4 regions of the Streptomyces sp. 351MFTsu5.1 genome follow, and region 1 is predicted to be linked to each of the others. Evidence: riboswitches for the same ligand, from Rfam matches in the RefSeq annotation. Region 1 holds a riboswitch; each other region holds the start of a gene.
What was found. A riboswitch is a leader RNA that binds a small molecule or an ion and turns the genes downstream of it on or off. The one in region 1 is predicted to bind cobalamin.

Region 1 (4,530 bases):
ACAGGGTGTGCCAGGACTGGGCGGCCCGGTCGGTCAGGCCGGTGCGGGCCAGCGCCTCGGTGACGGCCGCGGCGTCGGCCGCCGTCGGCGGGGTCCAGGCACGCCGGTGCGGGATGCGGCCCAGGGCCACGACGTCCTGGACGGTCAGTTCGGTCCCGGTGTCGGCATGCTGCTCGACGGTGGCGATCCGGCGGGCGGTGGCGCGTCGGCCGACCTCCGGCAGCGGGCGTCCGTCGAGGGCCACGACTCCGGCGGTGGGCGCGAGGACCCCGGCCAGCAGCCTCAACAACGTTGATTTCCCGGACCCGTTGGGGCCCAGCAGTCCGACCGTCTCCCCGGGACGCAGAGCGAGGGTGACGCCGTCGACCACGAGCCGGTCGGCGAGGCGCCGTACGACACGGTCCGCGTGCAGGCCGGTCACACCCTTCTCCTTCCGCGGTAGAGCACGGCCACGAACGCGGGCACGCCGATGAGGGACGTCACCACGCCCACCGGGACCTCCTGGGGGTCGAGGACGGTACGGGCCAGCGTGTCCACCCAGACCAGGAACACGGCGCCCGTCAGCGCGGTGACGGGCAGGAGGCGGGCGTGGCCCGCGCCGGTGAGGGCACGGGTGGCGTGCGGGAGGACCAGGCCGACGAAGCCGATCGCCCCCGCACAGCTGACCAGGGCGGCGGTGAGCAGCGCGGTCGCGCAGAGCAGGACCATGCGGGTACGGGCGACCCGGACCCCGAGTCCGGCGGCGGCCTCGTCACCGAAGGCGAACGCGTCGAGCGTACGGGCGTACCCGAGGCACACGACGAGGACCCCCGCCAGGACGCCCGAACAGAGCAGCACCTGGCCCCAGTCGGCGCCGGCGAGCGAGCCCAGCAGCCAGAACAGCACGCCCCGGGTGGTCTCCGCGTCGGCGGAGGTCAGGACGACGAACGAGGTCAGCGCGGAGAACAGCTGCATCGCGGCCACCCCGGACAGCACCACCCGGTCGGTGCTGCCGCCGAGGGTGTGGCTGAGCAGGAGGACCAGGGCGAAGGAGAGCAGCGCGCCGAGGAAGGCGCCCGCCGACAGGGACACCACTCCCCCGCCCACTCCCAGCACGACCACGGCGACCGCTCCCGTGGACGCCCCGGAGGAGACACCGAGGACGAAGGGGTCGGCGAGCGGATTGCGCAGCAGCGACTGCATCACCGCCCCACAGACCGCGAACCCGGCCCCGCACACGGCGGCAAGCAGCGTGCGCGGCATGCGCAGATCCCAGACGATGCCGTCCCGCAGCGGCGCCGACGTGCCGTCGCCGACGCCGAGATGGGCCGCGACGGCGGCCCACACGTCCCCTGTCGAGATGTCCGCCGGTCCGATCGTCACGGCGACGGCGATCGACGCGAGCAGCGCGACCAGGCCCCCGCCGGCCAACAGCGGTGTACGGAGGGTCACTTGGCGAGTCCGAAGTCCCGCAGTCCCGCCGCCACCTTCTCGATGCCCTCGACCGTGCGGACGGACGGGTTCATGGCCTGGCCGGACAGCAGGACGTAGCGCTTCTTGCGCACGGCGGTCAGGTTGCGGGTGGCGGGGTTGGTCTCCAGGAACCGGATCTTCGCCTCGGCGGTCTCCGCGGTCTGCTGCTTGCGGGTCAGGTCGCCGATCACGATGACGTCGGGGTCGCGGTCCGCGACCGTCTCCCAGTTGATCTGGGGCCACTCGTCGTGGGTGTCGGCGAAGGCGTTCCGCGAACCGACCGCACGGGTGATGGCACCCGGCGCGCCGCAGCAGCCGGCGAGGTAGGGCGACTGGGAGTTGGCGAACCAGTACATCAGGGAGACGTCCGAGGCGTCGATCCCGGCGGTGGCCGTGCTCACCCGCTTCTTCAGCGAGGCGACGAGCCTCTCGCCGCGCTCCTCGACACCGAACGCGCGGGCGAGGTCGCGTATTTCGCCGTAGACGACGTCGAGGGTGAGCGGTTCGCTGCGCGACCCGTCGCCGCCGCCGGCGTTGTCCTTGCCCGCGGAGCAGTCGGAGGGCGAGACGTACGTCGGCACCCCGAGCTTCTCGAACTGCTCGCGGGTGGCGACCCCGCCCCTGCCGAGGGTGGAGACGAACGAGGCCGTGACGAAGTCGGGCCGGGCGTCCAGGACCTTCTCGAAGGAGGGGTTGTTGTCGGCGAGGCGCGGCACGGAGGCGTTGGCCTTCTCCAGGCCCTTCATCACCGGGTCGGTCCAAGTCGCCGTACCCGCCGTCCGGTTGGCGAGGCCGAGGGACAGCAGGATCTCGGTGGAGCCCTGGTTGAGGGAGACGGCCCGCTTCGGGGCCGACGTCAGGGTGATCTCGCGACGGCAGTTGTCGAGGGTCACCGGGTAACCGGCGGCGGCCTCCTGCGACTTCGGGTCGTTCGCGTCGGACGCACCGCACGCGGTGAGCAGCAGGGCTGACACGAGCAGGAGCGCCGGGGTACGGAGCAGGACGGGGGTGCGGAGCACGGGCATGCCTTAGGAGTCGGGGCTCTTACGCGGAGCCTGGCCTACGGACGTCCCCCGCGCCGGGGCGCGGAGGTGCCAGCAGGTCTTCGGACTCGGGTTCGTCCGGACGGGACGCCTTCCCGGTCTCCCAGTGGCGTCGTGCCCCGCCCGTCCCCCTCACCGCTGCGCGTCAGTTCCGGATTCGCACCGGATTCCCTGGCCTCGGATGTGGCTCGACTGGCCCGACGAGGCTACCAAGCCCGTCGCATGCTCGGACGCTGCGGTCCGTGACGGGGTACGGCACGATCGTGGGGCGTCCGCGTGTGCCGTACTCCGAGGCGCGACAGCCGTCACCCGCGAAAGAGCCGGTCCGGAGCGCGTGCTCCGGACCGGCGGTGCGGGGTGGGTCAGCCGGCGGCTGGCACCGGCTCACGGCCCGCCCCTGCCGCCACCTTCGGGTCGGTGTCCCCGGCCCCACCGGCCGCGGCCTTCGGGTCCGTGTCCTCGGGCGCCCCGGCCTGCGGGTCGGACGCCGGTTCGGGCTGTGCTCCGGACGGCGTGGAGGTGTACGGGATCTCGCCGCGCAGCACGGCCCTGGCGCGTTCCTCGTCGAGTTGTCCCTCCCACTTGGCGACCGCGAGGGTGGCGACGCCGTTGCCGACGACGCTGGTCAGGGCGCGGGCCTCGGACATGAACCGGTCGATGCCGAAGATCAGGGCCAGCGCGGCGACGGGCACATGCGGTACGGCGCTGAGAGTGGCCGCGAGGGCGATGAAGCCGGAACCGGTCACCCCGGCCGCGCCCTTGGAGGTCAGCAGCATGACGGCGAGCATGGACAGCTGCTGGGTGAGGCTGAGGTCGATGCCGAGGGCCTGGGCGAGGAAGACCGAGCCCATGGTCAGGTAGATGGCGGTGCCGTCGAGGTTGAAGGAGTACCCGGCGGGCAGCGTGATCCCGACCACCGGCTTCGAGGCACCGGCGTGCTGGAGCTTGGCCATCATGCGGGGCAGCACCGGCTCGGAGGACGAGGTGCCCAGCACGATCAGCAGCTCTTCCTTGATGTAGCGGAGGAAGGGCAGCAGGCGCAGGCCGTTGAGGCGCATGACGGTGCCGAGCACGACCAGGACGAAGAACAGGGCGGTGAGCCAGAAGGAGCCGACCAGCAGGAAGAGGTGGCGCAGGGTGTCCAGGCCGTAGTTGCCGATGGTGAAGGCCATGGAGCCGAAGGCGCCGATGGGGGCCAGCCGCATGATCCAGCGGATCAGCGTGAACAGGACCCTGGAGAGCTTCTCGATGCCCTGGATGATCCCCGCGCCCGCCTCGCCCGCGGCGTTCAGGCCGAAGCCGAACAGCACCGAGACCAACAGCACGGGCAGGATCTCGTGGCCGGTCAGCGCGCTGAGCAGGGTGTCCGGGATCATGGCGAGCAGGAACGCGGAAACGCTCTCGTGGCTCGCGGTCGCCTCCGGCGGCAGCCCCTTGGTCGACAGGGTCGAGGGGTCGACGTGCAGCCCGCTGCCGGGCTGGACGACGTTCACCACGACCAGCCCGATCACCATGGCGACGGTCGTCAGGACCTCGAAGTAGATGAGCGCCTTGAGGCTGACCCGGCCGACGGCACGGGCGTTGCCCATGGAGGCGATGCCGTGGACGACGGTACAGAAGATGACGGGCGCGATCATCATGCGGACCAGCGCGATGAACCCGTCGCCCAGCGGTTTGAGGTCGGCTCCGAACGACGGCCACAGCGCGCCGACGGCGGCCCCGGCCAGGACGCCGATCAGGCACTGGACGTAGAGCAGGGACAGCAGACCGCGCAGGCGGCTCGGTGGTGCGTCGACGGTACCCGGGGCGGCGTCGTTGCGGCTCATGCGGGGCGTCCTTCCAGGACGGGAACGAGGAGTTCGGCTCGGGCGATGCGGCGGGCGGCGCGGTGCAGCAGCACCGTGGGGGACGCACCCTCCTTCGCGGGGACGGCTCGGGCGGTGATGACACCGGCCGGGGTGCCCAGCCGCAGCGAGCCGTCGGCGGTCTGCCGGGCGACGCGGTGGGCGAGGGTGCCGGGGATGGCGGCAGCGGT
Region 2 (4,530 bases), on a different contig from region 1:
CCTCCCGCTGCTGATCGCCTTCGGCGTGCTCGCGGCCTACACGTACTCCTCCGGCCTCAGGGCCCCCGCCCTGATCGCGTTCGTGAAGGACACGCTGATCTACATCGTCATCGCGGTGGCGATCATCTACATCCCGATCAAGCTGGGCGGCTTCGACGACGTCTTCGGCGCGGCGAGCGAGAAGTACACGGCGGCCAAGGCGGGCGGCCTGGTGCCCCCGGAGGCAGGCCAATGGACCTACGCCACACTGGCGTTGGGCTCCGCGCTGGCGCTCTTCATGTACCCGCACTCCATCACCGCGACGCTGTCCTCCCGCAGCCGTGAGGTGATCCGCCGCAACACCACGATCCTGCCGCTGTACTCGCTGATGCTCGGCCTGCTGGCCCTGCTCGGCTTCATGGCGATCGCGGCCGGGGTCAAGGTCACCAACCCGCAACTGGCGATCCCGCAGCTGTTCGAGGACATGTTCCCGGACTGGTTCGCGGGCGTGGCCTTCGCGGCGATCGGCATCGGCGCGCTCGTCCCGGCGGCCATCATGTCGATCGCGGCCGCGAATCTCTTCACCCGCAACATCTACAAGGACTTCATCAGGCCGGACGCGACCGCGGCCCAGGAGACGAAGGTCTCCAAGCTGGTGTCCCTGCTGGTGAAGGTGGGCGCGCTGGTCTTCGTCCTGACCATGGACAAGACGGTCGCCATCAACTTCCAGCTCCTGGGCGGCATCTGGATCCTGCAGACCTTCCCGGCCCTGGTCGGCGGCCTGTTCACCCGCTGGTTCCACCGCTGGGCGCTGCTCGCGGGCTGGGCGGTCGGCATGGTCTACGGCACGTTCGCGGCGTACGGTGTCGCCTCCCCGACCCAGAAGCACTTCGGCGGCTCGGCGAAGGAGATCCCGGGCATCGGCGAGATCGGCTACATCGGCCTGACGGCGTTCGTCCTGAACGTGGCGGTGACGGTGGTCCTGACGTTCGTCCTGAAGGCGGCGAAGGCCCCCGACGGTGTGGACGAGACCAGCCCGGAGGACTACACGGCGGACGCGGGCGACCCGGGGGTGGAGGTGGAGCTTCCGCCCGCGACAGCGGGGTCGAGCCACTAGGCACACCGTTCACGGGCCGTCGGAGAGGTCGTCCGGCGGCCCGTTGCCGTGCACGTCGTGCACACTCACCCGCATGGACATACTGATCCGCCCCGCAGAACCCACCGACTACGAACCCCTCGGCGAGATCACCGCCCAGGCCTACCTCCGGGACGGCCTGCTCGCCTTCGGCGACGAGGACGACTGGTACTTCCAGGAACTCAGGAACGTGGCCAAGCGAGCGGAGGCCGCGGAGGTCCTGGTAGCCGCCGAGAACGGCCGGCTCCTCGGCGGAGTCACCTACGTTCCCCACGGCGGCCCCCTGGCCGAACTCGCCAGCCCCGCAGAGGCCGAGATCCGCATGCTCGCCGTGGCCCACGAGGCCCGGGGCCGGGGCGTCGGCCAGGCCCTCGTCCAGGCCTGCGTAGACCGCGCGGCGGCAACCGGCACCGACCTCGTCCTGTGCACCCAGCCCACCATGCGCTCGGCCCACCGCATCTACGAACGTCTGGGCTTCACCCGCGTCCCGGAACGCGACTGGAAGCCGATCCCCGGCAACGACTTCACGCTCCTCACCTACAAGTTGACGCTCTGAAGTCACCGCGACACAACATATGGGCCTGCTTCCACCACCTGGCACAAGATGTATGCTCATGCTCGCTGTCGTCGCAGGGGAATCCGGTGTGAATCCGGAACTGTCCCGCAACGGTGTACTCATGCGCGCATAAGCGCACATGAGCGTCAGTCCGAGGACCTGCCGACAGTACGCCCGGCCACCGTGGCCCGGGTGTCATGACGTCCGGGCCTCGTGGAATGGGCCGGTGGACGCGACGCCGTGTGCGCTCGTGTGCTGCCCCCTGCCCTCCGCAAGGCCCCGTGCCAGCGAGGGAGAGCCCCACGTGACCATCGCGCCAGCCGATCCGGCCTCAGCGGCGATCGAGCGGACCGAGCAGCGGACCGGGCAGGAGAACGACGGCCCCGGAGCCGCGTTGCTGCGGACCCTGGCCGAGCTGACCGCCGACCTGCCCGACGCCGACCCCGGCCGCGTCGCCGCCGCCGCGCTCCGCGGCCGGTCCGCGCGGGCCGACGAGTCGGAGCTGCGCGAGCTGGCCACCGAGGCCGCCGCCGGGCTCATCTCCGAGGACCCTGCGTACAGCAGGCTCGCCGCCAGGCTGCTGACGATCTCCGTCGCCGCGGAGGCCGCCTCGCAGGGCGTCACGTCGTTCACCGGCTCGGTCGCGGTCGGCCACCGCGAGGGCCTGATCGCCGACCGGACCGCCGAGTTCGTACGGGTGCACGCCGAGCGGCTCGACGCGCTCGTCGACACCGAGGCCGACGACCGCTTCGGCTACTTCGGGCTCCGCACCCTCCACAGCCGCTACCTGCTGCGGCACCCGATCACCCGCAAGGTCATCGAGACCCCCCAGCACTTCATGCTCCGGGTCGCGTCGGGGCTCGCCGAGGACGACACGACCCGGGCCCTGGACGAAGTCGCCGCGCTCTACGGGCTCATGAGCCGCCTCGACTACCTCCCCTCCTCCCCCACCCTCTTCAACTCCGGCACCCGGCACCCCCAGATGTCGTCCTGCTACCTCCTCGACTCCCCGAAGGACGAGCTCGACTCCATCTACGACCGCTACCACCAGGTGGCCCGGCTCTCGAAGCACGCCGGCGGCATCGGCATCGCGTACTCCCGCGTCCGCAGCCGCGGTTCACTGATCCGTGGCACCAACGGGCACTCCAACGGCATCGTCCCGTTCCTGAAGACGCTGGACGCGAGTGTCGCCGCCGTGAACCAGGGCGGCCGGCGCAAGGGCGCGGCCGCGGTCTACCTGGAGACCTGGCACTCCGACATCGAGGAGTTCCTGGAGCTCAGGGACAACACCGGCGAGGACGCCCGCCGTACGCACAACCTGAACCTCGCGCACTGGATCCCGGACGAGTTCATGCGCCGGGTGAACGCGGACGCCGAGTGGTCCCTCTTCTCCCCCGCCGACGTGCCCGAGCTGGTCGACCTGTGGGGCGAGGAGTTCGACGCCGCGTACCGCGCGGCCGAGGGCAGGGGGCTCGCGAAGCGCACCATCCCGGCCCGTGACCTCTACGGCCGCATGATGCGCACCCTCGCCCAGACCGGCAACGGCTGGATGACCTTCAAGGACGCCGCCAACCGCACGGCCAACCAGACGGCCCTGCCGGGGCACACGGTCCACTCCTCCAACCTCTGCACGGAGATCCTGGAGGTCACGGACGACGGGGAGACGGCGGTCTGCAACCTGGGGTCGGTGAACCTCGGCGCGTTCGTCGACACGAGGACCGGCGACGTCGACTGGGAGCGGCTGGACGAGACCGTCCGCACCGCCGTCACCTTCCTCGACCGGGTGGTCGACATCAACTTCTACCCGACCGAGCAGGCGGGGCGTTCCAACGCCAAGTGGCGTCCGGTCGGCCTCGGGGCGATGGGCCTCCAGGACGTCTTCTTCAAGCTGCGGCTGCCCTTCGGCTCCCCGGAGGCGCAGGCCCTCTCCACCCGGATCGCCGAGCGCATCATGCTCGCCGCCTACGAGGCCTCCACCGACCTCGCCGAGCGCAGCGGCCCGCTGCCGGCCTGGGAGAAGACCCGTACCGCTCAAGGTGTACTGCACCCGGACCACTACGCCACGGACCTCGCCTGGCCCGAGCGCTGGGCGGCGCTGCGCGAGCGCATGGCCACGACGGGTCTGCGCAACAGCCTGCTGCTGGCCATCGCGCCCACCGCGACCATCGCCTCGATCGCCGGGGTGTACGAGTGCATCGAGCCGCAGGTCTCCAACCTGTTCAAGCGCGAGACGCTGTCCGGGGAGTTCCTCCAGGTCAACTCGTACCTGGTGAACGACCTCAAGGCGCTGGGCGTCTGGGACGCCCGCACCCGTGAGGCGCTGCGCGAGGCGAACGGCTCGGTGCAGGACTTCGCGTGGGTCCCGGCGGACGTACGGGCGCTGTACCGCACGGCGTGGGAGATCCCGCAGCGCTCCCTGATCGACATGGCGGCGGCGCGGACCCCGTTCCTCGACCAGTCGCAGTCCCTGAACCTGTTCCTGGAGACGCCGACCATCGGCAAGCTCTCCTCGATGTACGCGTACGCCTGGAAGTCCGGGCTGAAGACGACGTACTACCTGCGCTCGCGCCCGGCGACCCGTATCGCCCGCGCGGCCCAGGCCACCGTCCCCGTCCAGCAGGCGGCCCCGGAAGACGCCGTCGCCTGCTCCCTGGAAAACCCCGAGTCCTGCGAGGCATGCCAGTAATGACCACCGAAGCCAAGAACCTTCTCGACCCGGGCTTCGAGCTGACCCTCCGGCCCATGCGCTACCCGGACTTCTACGAGCGCTACCGGGACGCCATCAAGAACACCTGGACCGTCGAGGAGGTCGACCTCCACTCGGACGTCGCCGACCTGGCGAAGCTCAGCCCCGCCGAGC
Region 3 (4,530 bases), on a different contig from region 1:
GCCAGGTGGCCGAGGTGCTCGGTGACGCCTCTGATGTCCCCGAGGCCGTCGCCGTCCGCGTCGGCGAAGCTGCGAGGATAGACCTGGTAGACGACGGCCTGCCGCCACCAGTCGGGGTCCTTGCCGGAGAGGTCGGGCGTGGTGGTGCGGGAGATCACGCGGGCTCCTCTGAAGTGCGTGCATTCCGTACGGTGGCGAATTCGCGTAGGGGACACAGCGGACGCCAAAATGGGCGACAAAGGGGATATCTGTCCACTCACGGGAATTTCAACCGGGGCTTTACCGGAGTCGCCCATTCCCGCTGTGTCGAAATTGTGACGGCTTTCGAACGCCCCTTGCATCACCGCAGGTTGACAGCATTCGGCCGGAGAACCACGATGTGTGAACACCGTGGCGCATGTGACCAATGAGCCCAGTGTTTCTGATGCTTCCTGTGATCACTCACTCTCATCCTGACGGGATACGTATGTCCATAGCGAGACGTGTCACCCTTCGTCGTCTGCTGGGGACGGGCGCCGCGACGCTCGCCTTCTCCGCCGCCCTCGCCTCCGTCGCCTCGGCCTCCGACTGCCCCGGCGGCAAGGGCTGGGGAGACGGCGGACACTACAAGCCGGGCACGGGCGCCGGCTCGAAGACCGAGACGGACCGCTGCGAGTTCTCCCTCGACGGCAAGAACTTCTTCGCCTCGGTCAAGGTCGACGACCAGAACCTCAAGCCGGGCGACGACGGCAAGGTCCACGTCAAGGTCCGCGCCGCGGGCGACGCCACCACGTGCACCGCCTCCCTCGCGTCCTACCTCGCGCACGGCCCGACGTTCGCCACCTCCGGCGAGCAGGTCTTCCACGACTTCGACAGCGTGACCGTCAAGGCCGGCGCCGTCGACACCCTCGACGTCGCGATCCCCGACGCGGGCTGCTTCGGCCAGGTCGACCTCTACCGCGGCAACACCAAGTTCGACGGCAAGCTCGACGCCAAGGACGGCTTCCCGCACGGCGACCTCCCCAAGGGCCCGGACCACCCGGTCATCAAGGACAAGCTGATCGCTGCCTGGAACGGCGGCACGAAGGACTGCACGACCACCGAGACCACGCCTCCGGCGACCCCGCCGGCCTCGGAGACCACTCCGCCGGCCTCGGAGTCCACCCCGCCGGCCTCGGAGTCCACCCCGCCGGCCTCCGAGAGCACGCCTCCGGCGTCCGAGACCCCGGGCACGGACACTCCGACCCCGTCGGCCTCGGAGTCCACGTCGACCCCGGGCGCCCCCACCCCGAACGGTGGCGGCGGTGACAACCTCGCCGAGACCGGCGCCAGCAGCAACACGCCGCTGATCGCGGGCGGCGCGGCGGTGCTGCTCGCGGGTGGCGCGGGCATCGTCCTGGCGACGCGCCGCCGCAAGGCCACGCGCGCCTGACCCGTCCTCCGAAGGGGTCGTCCCACCGGTTCACCGGTGCGGGCGGCCCCTTCGGCGTGTCCGGGGCCGGACGGTGCGCACGTACCTGGAGACGACGGCCCTGGCCCATAAAATCGAACACATGATTGAATCCGGGCATGCGATCGTTCCCCGACGACCTCGCCCGGACGCAGCGGGAGTGGAGCGCCACGTACCAGCGCCTCGCCGAGCACCCCGGCCGCACCGAGCTGCGCCGACGCCTGTACCGGCTGTCGACCGAGCTGTTCTTCCATCCCCACTGGGAGCGGCGGCGCCCACGCCCCGCCGAGTGGTGGGAGCTGCGCGACCAGGCGAGGGGACGGCTCGACCGATGACGGACCGAAGTGCGGGACCGTACACCGCGGACGATCCTGAAGACATGTCCGGCCCGATCCGAGTGATCGTCCACCCGCCGTCCCCCACCGGCGGCCGCCGCGTACGCGTGGACGGCGAGATCCTGGGCCTCGCCCACAACCTGGCCGACGTGGCCGAATTCCTCCGCCGAGCGGGCCTGGAGATCGACGCGGCGGAGGTCGCGCAGTCGAGCTGGATCGACTGGCGCGGCGTGGGCCCGGAACGGTGGGGACCGGAGGGGTGAAGCGGGCTGCCGGCCGGCTCGCTCACCCGCGACGCGTGGCCGTCGCCCAGACCGCGGACACCGGCGTCGCAGACACCCGAAGCACAGACACCCGTATCTCCGGCCTCCGCCCCCGCCCCCGCCCCCGCGACGACCGGCCGCCCCGCTAGGACACCTGCTTCAACAACCCCCGTACCGCCTCGTCCACCACCCGGTACCGCACCACCCGCCCCTCCTTCTCCCCCGCCACGACCCCGGCCGCGCGCAGCAGCCGTAGCGCCTGCGAGACGGCCGGGTCGTTCATGCCCGTGGCGATCGCGAGGTCGGAGACCGCGAGCGGGCCGGTGCGGTGCAGGGCGAGGAGGAGGGAGAGGCGGTTGGGGTCGGCGAGAAGGGCGAAACGGTCGGACCAGGTGCGGACGTCGTCCGGGTCGCCGATCGCGGCGATGGCGTCGCACACCCGGTGTCCGTCGATGGTGCGGCGGTCGGCTCGGTCGGCCGGGACGAGGTGCATGGGCTCATCCTCGCAGGCGCCCCTGTGTGATCTTCCATACCTGCGCAGGTGCGCAGCTATGCAGGGGAGGCCGGCACCCCCTACGGTGGGCGGGCCGTGGTGCTCGGGAAGCCGGTGACGACCCCTCAAAGGTCCAGACCGGCGCGGCCCTCGCCACTGTGATCGGGAAGTGTCCGTGCCGTCGAAGCCACTGGTCGTACGACTGGGAAGGCAGGCGCGGACACGCACGACCCGTAAGCCAGGAGACCGGCCACGGCACGTCAGGAACTGATCCACGAGGTGTTGGAGCTGACCGTATGACCGAGCCTGCCCTGTCCAAGGCCACGCCCCCCGCCACCGGTGCCAGTACCGGAACCGGTACCGGTGCCGCCCCCGGCTTCCGCTGGCGGCGCGAGGACACCCTCAAGACCGCCGGACTGCTCGCGGTGATCACCGCCCTGCACGTCGTCGCGTTCGGCATCCTCTTCCTGCTCGTCGTCCCCGCCCACTACGAGGTCGGCACCAAGGCCTTCGGCGTCGGACTCGGCATCACCGCCTACACCCTGGGCATGCGGCACGCCTTCGACGCCGACCACATCGCCGCGATCGACAACACCACCCGCAAGCTGATGGCCGACGGCAAGCGGCCGGTGTCCGTGGGGTTCTGGTTCGCCCTCGGGCACTCCAGCGTCGTCGTCCTGCTCGCCGCGCTCATCGCGGGCGGCACCCAGCTGGCCGGCAAGGTCATGAACGAGGGCTCCAGCACCCACCAGGTGCTCGGCTTCCTCGGTACGACGATCTCCGGCACCTTCCTCTACCTCATCGCCGCCCTCAACCTGGTCGCCCTGGTGGGCATCCTGAAGGTCTTCCGGGCGATGCGGGCGGGGTCGTACGACGAGAAGCAGCTGGAACAGCACCTGGACTCGCGGGGCTTCATGAACCGGATCCTCGGGCGGCTCACCAAGTCCATCACCCGGCCGGGGCAGATGTACCCGCTGGGCTTCCTGTTCGGGCTCGGCTTCGACACGGCCACCGAGGTCACGCTGATGGTGATGGCCGGTTCGGGCGCGGCCGCCGGACTCCCCTGGTACGCGATCCTCTGCCTGCCCCTGCTCTTCGCCGCCGGCATGAGCCTGTTCGACACCCTCGACGGCACTTTCATGAACTTCGCCTACCAGTGGGCCTTCTCCAACCCGGTGCGCAAGGTGTTCTACAACCTCGCCATCACCGGACTGTCCATCGCGGTCGCCTTCTTCATCGGCACGATCGAGCTGGTCGGCGTCCTGCACGACAAGTTCGACCTCACCGACGCCCTCACCACCTGGATCGCCGACATCGACCTCGACAACGTCGGGTACGTCATCGTCGGTCTGTTCGTGGTGGTGTGGGGGGGGGCGATCGCCTACTGGCGGCTCGCGAAGGTGGAGCAGCGGTGGGGCGTCAGCAGCTCCTGAGGGACCGCAACAGGCCCTAGGCGCCCTCCACCGCCGTCAGCCACAGCTTCACGTACCGCTCCACGTCCACGCCCAACCCGACGTCCACCAGGGTCACTTCGCGCTCGCCGTCGTGGATCTCGGACTCTCCGGGGCGGCGACGGCGGTCGACGACGGTCTGGCCGCGGGTCGGGCCCGGGGCCAGGCTCACCTCCACCGGCAGGAGTTCGGTGGTCAGTCCGTCGGGGTCGACGACCGCGCAGACCGCGCCCGCGTCGCCGAGCCCGCCGGTGGGGGTGGGGTCGCCGGTACTGGCCGGGTCGCGGTGGGCGAGGAGTTCACCGGCCATGCGCAGACTGGGCTCCGTGCTCGCCCGCAGCCGCTGTACGTCGGCGGCGGGGACGACGACCCGCTCGAAGACGTCGAGGCCGTACATCGTGATCGGCACGCCCGCGGTGAGCAGGACGGCGGCCGCCTCGGGGTCGTGCCAGACGTTGAACTCCGCGACCGGCGTGGCGTTCCCGGTCGCCACGGCCCCGCCCATGAACACGATCCGCTCGATGTTGCGCACCACCTCGGGGTGGGTGCGCAGCAGCAG
Region 4 (4,530 bases), on a different contig from region 1:
AGCTGCAGAACACGGGAAGGGCGTTGGCGCCCCCCGCCTCGATCGCATCGCACAAGGTGTCCACGAAGGCGGTGTTGCCGCTGAGTTCATGAGCCCGGTAGAAGAGCACGCCGACGGTCGGACGGTCCGCGTCGATCGGACGGTCGCCGTGGATGCCCCACTCCGGCATCTTCTGCGGCTCGACGAACCCCTCACCCGTCAGCAGCACGGTGTCGGAGAGGAACCGCGCGAGTTCGGTGAGGTTCCCGGGCCCGCCCTCCACGAGGTACTTGAGCGCCTCGGCCACCACACCAGCCGGCACCGACGACTCCGCCATCAGCTCGGCGTCCGGCACGGACTCCCCGCCCAGCAGCACGGTCGGGACGCCGGACGCCTTCAGCGCGGCCAGCCCGTCCTCCCAGGCCCGCTTGCCGCCGAGCAGCCGTACGACGGCGATGTCCGCGCCCTCGATCAGCGCCGGCAGCTCCTCCGCGACATCCACCCGGGTCGGATTGCCGATCCGGTAGTCGGCACCCCCGGCGGCCCGGGCCGCCAGCAGGTCCGTGTCGGCGGTCGACAACAACAACACTGTGCTCATGCGGGCGCTCCCGGTGGAATGAAAGGCAGTCCTTGCGGCGCGCCGGACTCGATGAGCCGCCACAGCGCGTCCGTGTCCGCGTGCTGTTCGATCAGGTCGCCGAGCCGGTCGAGCTGCTCCTCGCGCAGCGCGGCGAACGAGGTGTCGGGGGCGGGCACGAACCGGCGGCCCGCGGCGGCCGCCACCTCCCGCAGGAAGGCCCGTCGGAACCCGTCCGACTCCAGGGAGCCGTGCCAGTGCGTCCCCCAGGTCTGGCCGACCCGGCAGCCGTCCAGGAAGGCTTCCCCGCCGCCTACTTGGGCCACCCCGTGATGGATCTCGTACCCCTCGACCGGCTCCCCGAGGGCCTCGCCGACCGGCCGGGTGAGGGTCTTCTCCCGCGCGAACCGCACGCGGACGGGCAGCAGTCCGAGGCCGTCGACCGAGCCGGCGCGCGATTCGACCTCGTCCTCGATGTGCTCGCCGAGGATCTGGAACCCGCCGCAGATGCCGAGCACGGGCCGCCCCTCGGCGACCCTGCGCGAGATGGCCTCCGCGAGCCCCCGCTGCCGCAGCCACTCCAGCGCGCGGACGGTTCCCCGGGTGCCGGGGACGACGACGAGGTCGGCGTCGGCCAGCTCCTCCGCCCGGTCCACGAACCGCACCACGACACCCGGTTCGGCGGCCAGGGCGTCCACGTCGGTGAAGTTGGACATCAGCGGGATCGCGCAGACGGCGACCCGCAGCACGTCCTCACCCACCGGAGGGCTCACCGAGGACTCCCGGACGGTGCCCCGCAGGGACACCCGCAGCCCGTCCTCCTCGTCGATGCCGAGCCCGTGCCGGAAGGGCAGCACGCCGTACGTGTGCCGCCCGGTGAGCCCGTGAAGCATCTCCAGTCCCGGCTCCAGCAGCGAGACATCCCCCCGGAACTTGTTGACGAGGAACCCGGCGACCAGCGCCTGGTCCTCGGGGGAGAGCAGCGCGACGGTCCCGAAGAAGGAGGCGAAGACCCCGCCGCGGTCGATGTCACCGACGACGAGAACCGGAATGCGGGCATTACGGGCGATGCCCATGTTCACGATGTCGGTCCGCCGCAGATTGATCTCGGCGGGACTGCCGGCTCCCTCACAGATCACCGCGTCATACGTGCCCCGCAACTCGGCGAGGCAGTCGAGCACGGTCCCGAGCAGCTTCTGCTGCCGCCCGCCGTGATAGCCACGCGCGCTCAGCTCGCCCACGGGCTTGCCGAGCAGCACGACCTGACTGCTCTGCTCCCCACCGGGCTTGAGCAGCACGGGATTCATCAGCGCGGTCGGCTCGACCCGGCAGGCCTGCGCCTGCATGGCCTGCGCCCGCCCGATCTCGGCACCCTCCCTCGTCACGAACGAGTTGAGGGACATGTTCTGCGCCTTGAACGGCGCGACCTTCACCCCCTGCCGCACCAGCCACCGGCAGATCCCGGCGGTCACGACGCTCTTTCCCGCGTCGGAGGTGGTGCCGGCGACAAGAAGCCCCCCGCTCATGCCGTACGTCCCTTCCGGATCAGCCGTGCGGCGACCGCACCGGCGCCGAGCGCGAGCAGCCCGACCCGCCGCGACAGCCGCACGGCACGCTCGATGTCGTACGAGGCCACAGCGCGCCCGTCCCCGTTGAGCACGGGCCGGTGCTCGATGCGCCCCCCGTAGGAGAGCGTCCCGCCGAGCCGCACCCCGAGCGCCCCCGCGAAAGAGGCCTCCACGGGCCCGGCGTTGGGGCTCGGATGCTTTCCGGCGTCCTGACGCCACGCCCGCCGGGCACCCCGCGGATCCGCCCCGGCGACCGTCGCCAGTACGGCGGTCAGCCGTGCCCCCGGCCACCCGGCGAGGTCGTCGAGCCGCGCGGAACCCCACCCGAAGCGCCGGTAGCGGACCGACTTGTGACCCACCATGGCGTCCAGCGTGTTGACGGCCCGGAACCCGAGCAGCCCCGGCACCCCACCCACGGCACCCCACACGAGCGCGCCCACGACGGCGTCGGAGGTGTTCTCGGCGACGGACTCCACGACGGCCCGGGCGATCCCGTCGGCGTCGAGGGCCTGCGGGTCCCGCCCGCACAGATGCGGCAGCCGCTCCCGGGCCGCCTCGACGTCCCCGGCCTCCAGAGCCCGGCCGATGAGCCGCGCCTCGCGGGCCAGTGAAGTCCCGCCCACCACGGCCCAGGTGGCAGCGCCGGTGAGCAGGACGGAGGCGGTTCGGGAGGAACGTACGGCATGCTGCGCCACGGCCCCGAGCCCCACCGCGCCGCCCACGCACACGGCGGTGTGCAGCGCGCCCCAGCCCCGGTGGTCCCGCCACAGCACCCGCTCCACAGCACCCGCGGCCCGCCCGAACACGGCGACCGGGTGCCCGCGACGCGGGTCACCGAGCAGGAGGTCACCGATCAGACCGGCGGCGGCGCCGTACGCGAAAACGCGATCGGCACGCACCGGGTCAGCCGATCGCAGGGTCGTTCAGGTGCCTGGTACCGCTGGTGGATCGGCAGGCGAGCATCGCGTCATGTCCTCACTCAGGGTGTCCACGCCCTGGTTCGACGAGTCCGGCGGCGAGAGTTCCTGGCTCCCGGGGGTGTCTACCCCGGTGACAGTGGCGGGACCGCGCCGGATTCGCACCGGCTTCCTCTCCTGCTGCCGTAAATGGCTCCGGCAGTCCACCACGGGCCTTCGAGACCCGTCAACTTGCTGTTGACCTGCGACGGGGGAGTGTGCAGAACCCCACACCACGGGTCACACGGGGACGGCCGGGCGGGCGCAGAACTCGGGGTTCCGTGCCCACCCGGCCGTCGGGTGACGAGGTGTCGTCAGGCCACGATCAGATAGATCCCGTACGCCACCGCCGCCGCGCAGGCCGCGAAGCAGGCGTAGGCGCCGGTGACCGCGAGAGCGGCCGAGCCGCCCTGGGCGGTGGCCCGCTCCTGGCGGGAGAGGCCCATGATGCCGAGGGTGAACAGGGCCACGAGGCCCACGGTGACGACGAGGCTGACGCCGAAGACGGAGCCGAGGGCTTCCCAGTCGATCTTCATGGTGAGGCTTCCTTAGGACTGGTGCGGGCTCAGACGGCGGCCGGCGGGGCGGCCGTTTCCGTGGCGGTGGCTTCCGCGGCGGTGGGCGGGGCCGGGATCGTGGCGGTGAGGCCCTCGGTCACGGTGCCCGCGGGCGGCGGGGTCACGGCGGCGATCGCCTGCGTCACCACACCGGCCGGCTCGTCGGTCGCGTTGACGTTGGACGCGTCCACCACCTCGCGGCGCGAGATCTTCCAGATCGCCGCGCTGGAGGCGACGAGGAAGAGCGCCACGACCGCGGTGCCCCAGTCACCGAGACCGGTGACGGACTCGGCGAGCGCGCCGACCAGGGCCGCCGCCGGGAGGGTGAGCCCCCAGGCCACGAACATCCGGGTGGCCGTGGACCACCGCACGACCCCGCCCTTGCGGCCGAGGCCCGCGCCCATCACCGAACCGGAGACGACGTGCGTGGTGGACAGGGAGAAGCCGAGGTGGGAGGAGGCCAGGATGGCGGTGGCCGCGCTGGTCTGGGCGGCGAAGCCCTGCTGCGGCTCGAGCTCGGTCAGGCCCTTGCCCATGGTGCGGATGATCCGCCAGCCGCCGATGTACGTGCCGAGCGCGATGGCCAGGCCCGCGGAGAGGATGACCCAGGTGGGCGGGTCCGAGTCGGGGGCGACGGCGCCGCCGGCGACCAGGGCGAGGGTGATGATGCCCATCGTCTTCTGCGCGTCGTTGGTGCCGTGGGCCAGCGAGACCAGGCCGGCCGAGGCGATCTGACCGCCGCGGTAGCCCTTCGCGGCGGCCTTGCCGTCGGCCTTCTTGCCCAGCGAGTAGGAGAACCGCGTGGCCAGCATGGCGGCGACGCCCGCGACGATCGGGGCGGCGACCGCGGGGATCAGAACCTTGGTGACGAGCGCGTCACCGTGCACCGCGCC

Region 2: it holds a riboswitch for cobalamin, as region 1 does, so the genes downstream of both, H295_RS0117710 (ribonucleoside-diphosphate reductase subunit alpha) here and H295_RS0108380 (ABC transporter substrate-binding protein) in region 1, are expected to answer to the same signal.
Region 3: it holds a riboswitch for cobalamin, as region 1 does, so the genes downstream of both, H295_RS0105450 (HoxN/HupN/NixA family nickel/cobalt transporter) here and H295_RS0108380 (ABC transporter substrate-binding protein) in region 1, are expected to answer to the same signal.
Region 4: it holds a riboswitch for cobalamin, as region 1 does, so the genes downstream of both, H295_RS0138875 (cobalamin biosynthesis protein) here and H295_RS0108380 (ABC transporter substrate-binding protein) in region 1, are expected to answer to the same signal.

What each region holds. Positions count from the first base shown of each region.
Region 1 is NZ_KB911777.1:395,011-399,540, forward strand. It holds gene H295_RS0108370 (ABC transporter ATP-binding protein) at 1-421, opposite strand, end outside; gene H295_RS0108375 (FecCD family ABC transporter permease) at 418-1,431, opposite strand; gene H295_RS0108380 (ABC transporter substrate-binding protein) at 1,428-2,477, opposite strand; cobalamin riboswitch at 2,531-2,707, opposite strand; gene dctA (C4-dicarboxylate transporter DctA) at 2,858-4,321, opposite strand; gene H295_RS0108390 (PrpF domain-containing protein) at 4,318-4,530, opposite strand, start outside.
Region 2 is NZ_KB911781.1:186,407-190,936, forward strand. It holds gene mctP (monocarboxylate uptake permease MctP) at 1-1,096, shown strand, start outside; gene H295_RS0117705 (GNAT family N-acetyltransferase) at 1,170-1,670, shown strand; cobalamin riboswitch at 1,706-1,852, shown strand; gene H295_RS0117710 (ribonucleoside-diphosphate reductase subunit alpha) at 1,975-4,356, shown strand; gene H295_RS0117715 (ribonucleotide-diphosphate reductase subunit beta) at 4,356-4,530, shown strand, end outside.
Region 3 is NZ_KB911776.1:441,763-446,292, reverse strand. It holds gene H295_RS0105475 (glycoside hydrolase family 13 protein) at 1-158, opposite strand, end outside; gene H295_RS0105470 (LAETG motif-containing sortase-dependent surface protein) at 467-1,411, shown strand; gene H295_RS0105465 (hypothetical protein) at 1,549-1,764, shown strand; gene H295_RS0105460 (hypothetical protein) at 1,809-2,027, shown strand; gene H295_RS0105455 (ArsR/SmtB family transcription factor) at 2,173-2,520, opposite strand; cobalamin riboswitch at 2,601-2,790, shown strand; gene H295_RS0105450 (HoxN/HupN/NixA family nickel/cobalt transporter) at 2,817-3,953, shown strand; gene H295_RS0105445 (nucleoside hydrolase) at 3,970-4,530, opposite strand, start outside.
Region 4 is NZ_KB911800.1:74,197-78,726, reverse strand. It holds gene cobN (cobaltochelatase subunit CobN) at 1-577, opposite strand, end outside; gene H295_RS0138880 (cobyric acid synthase) at 574-2,082, opposite strand; gene H295_RS0138875 (cobalamin biosynthesis protein) at 2,079-3,023, opposite strand; cobalamin riboswitch at 3,121-3,264, opposite strand; gene H295_RS0138870 (hypothetical protein) at 3,395-3,616, opposite strand; gene H295_RS0138865 (inorganic phosphate transporter) at 3,646-4,530, opposite strand, start outside.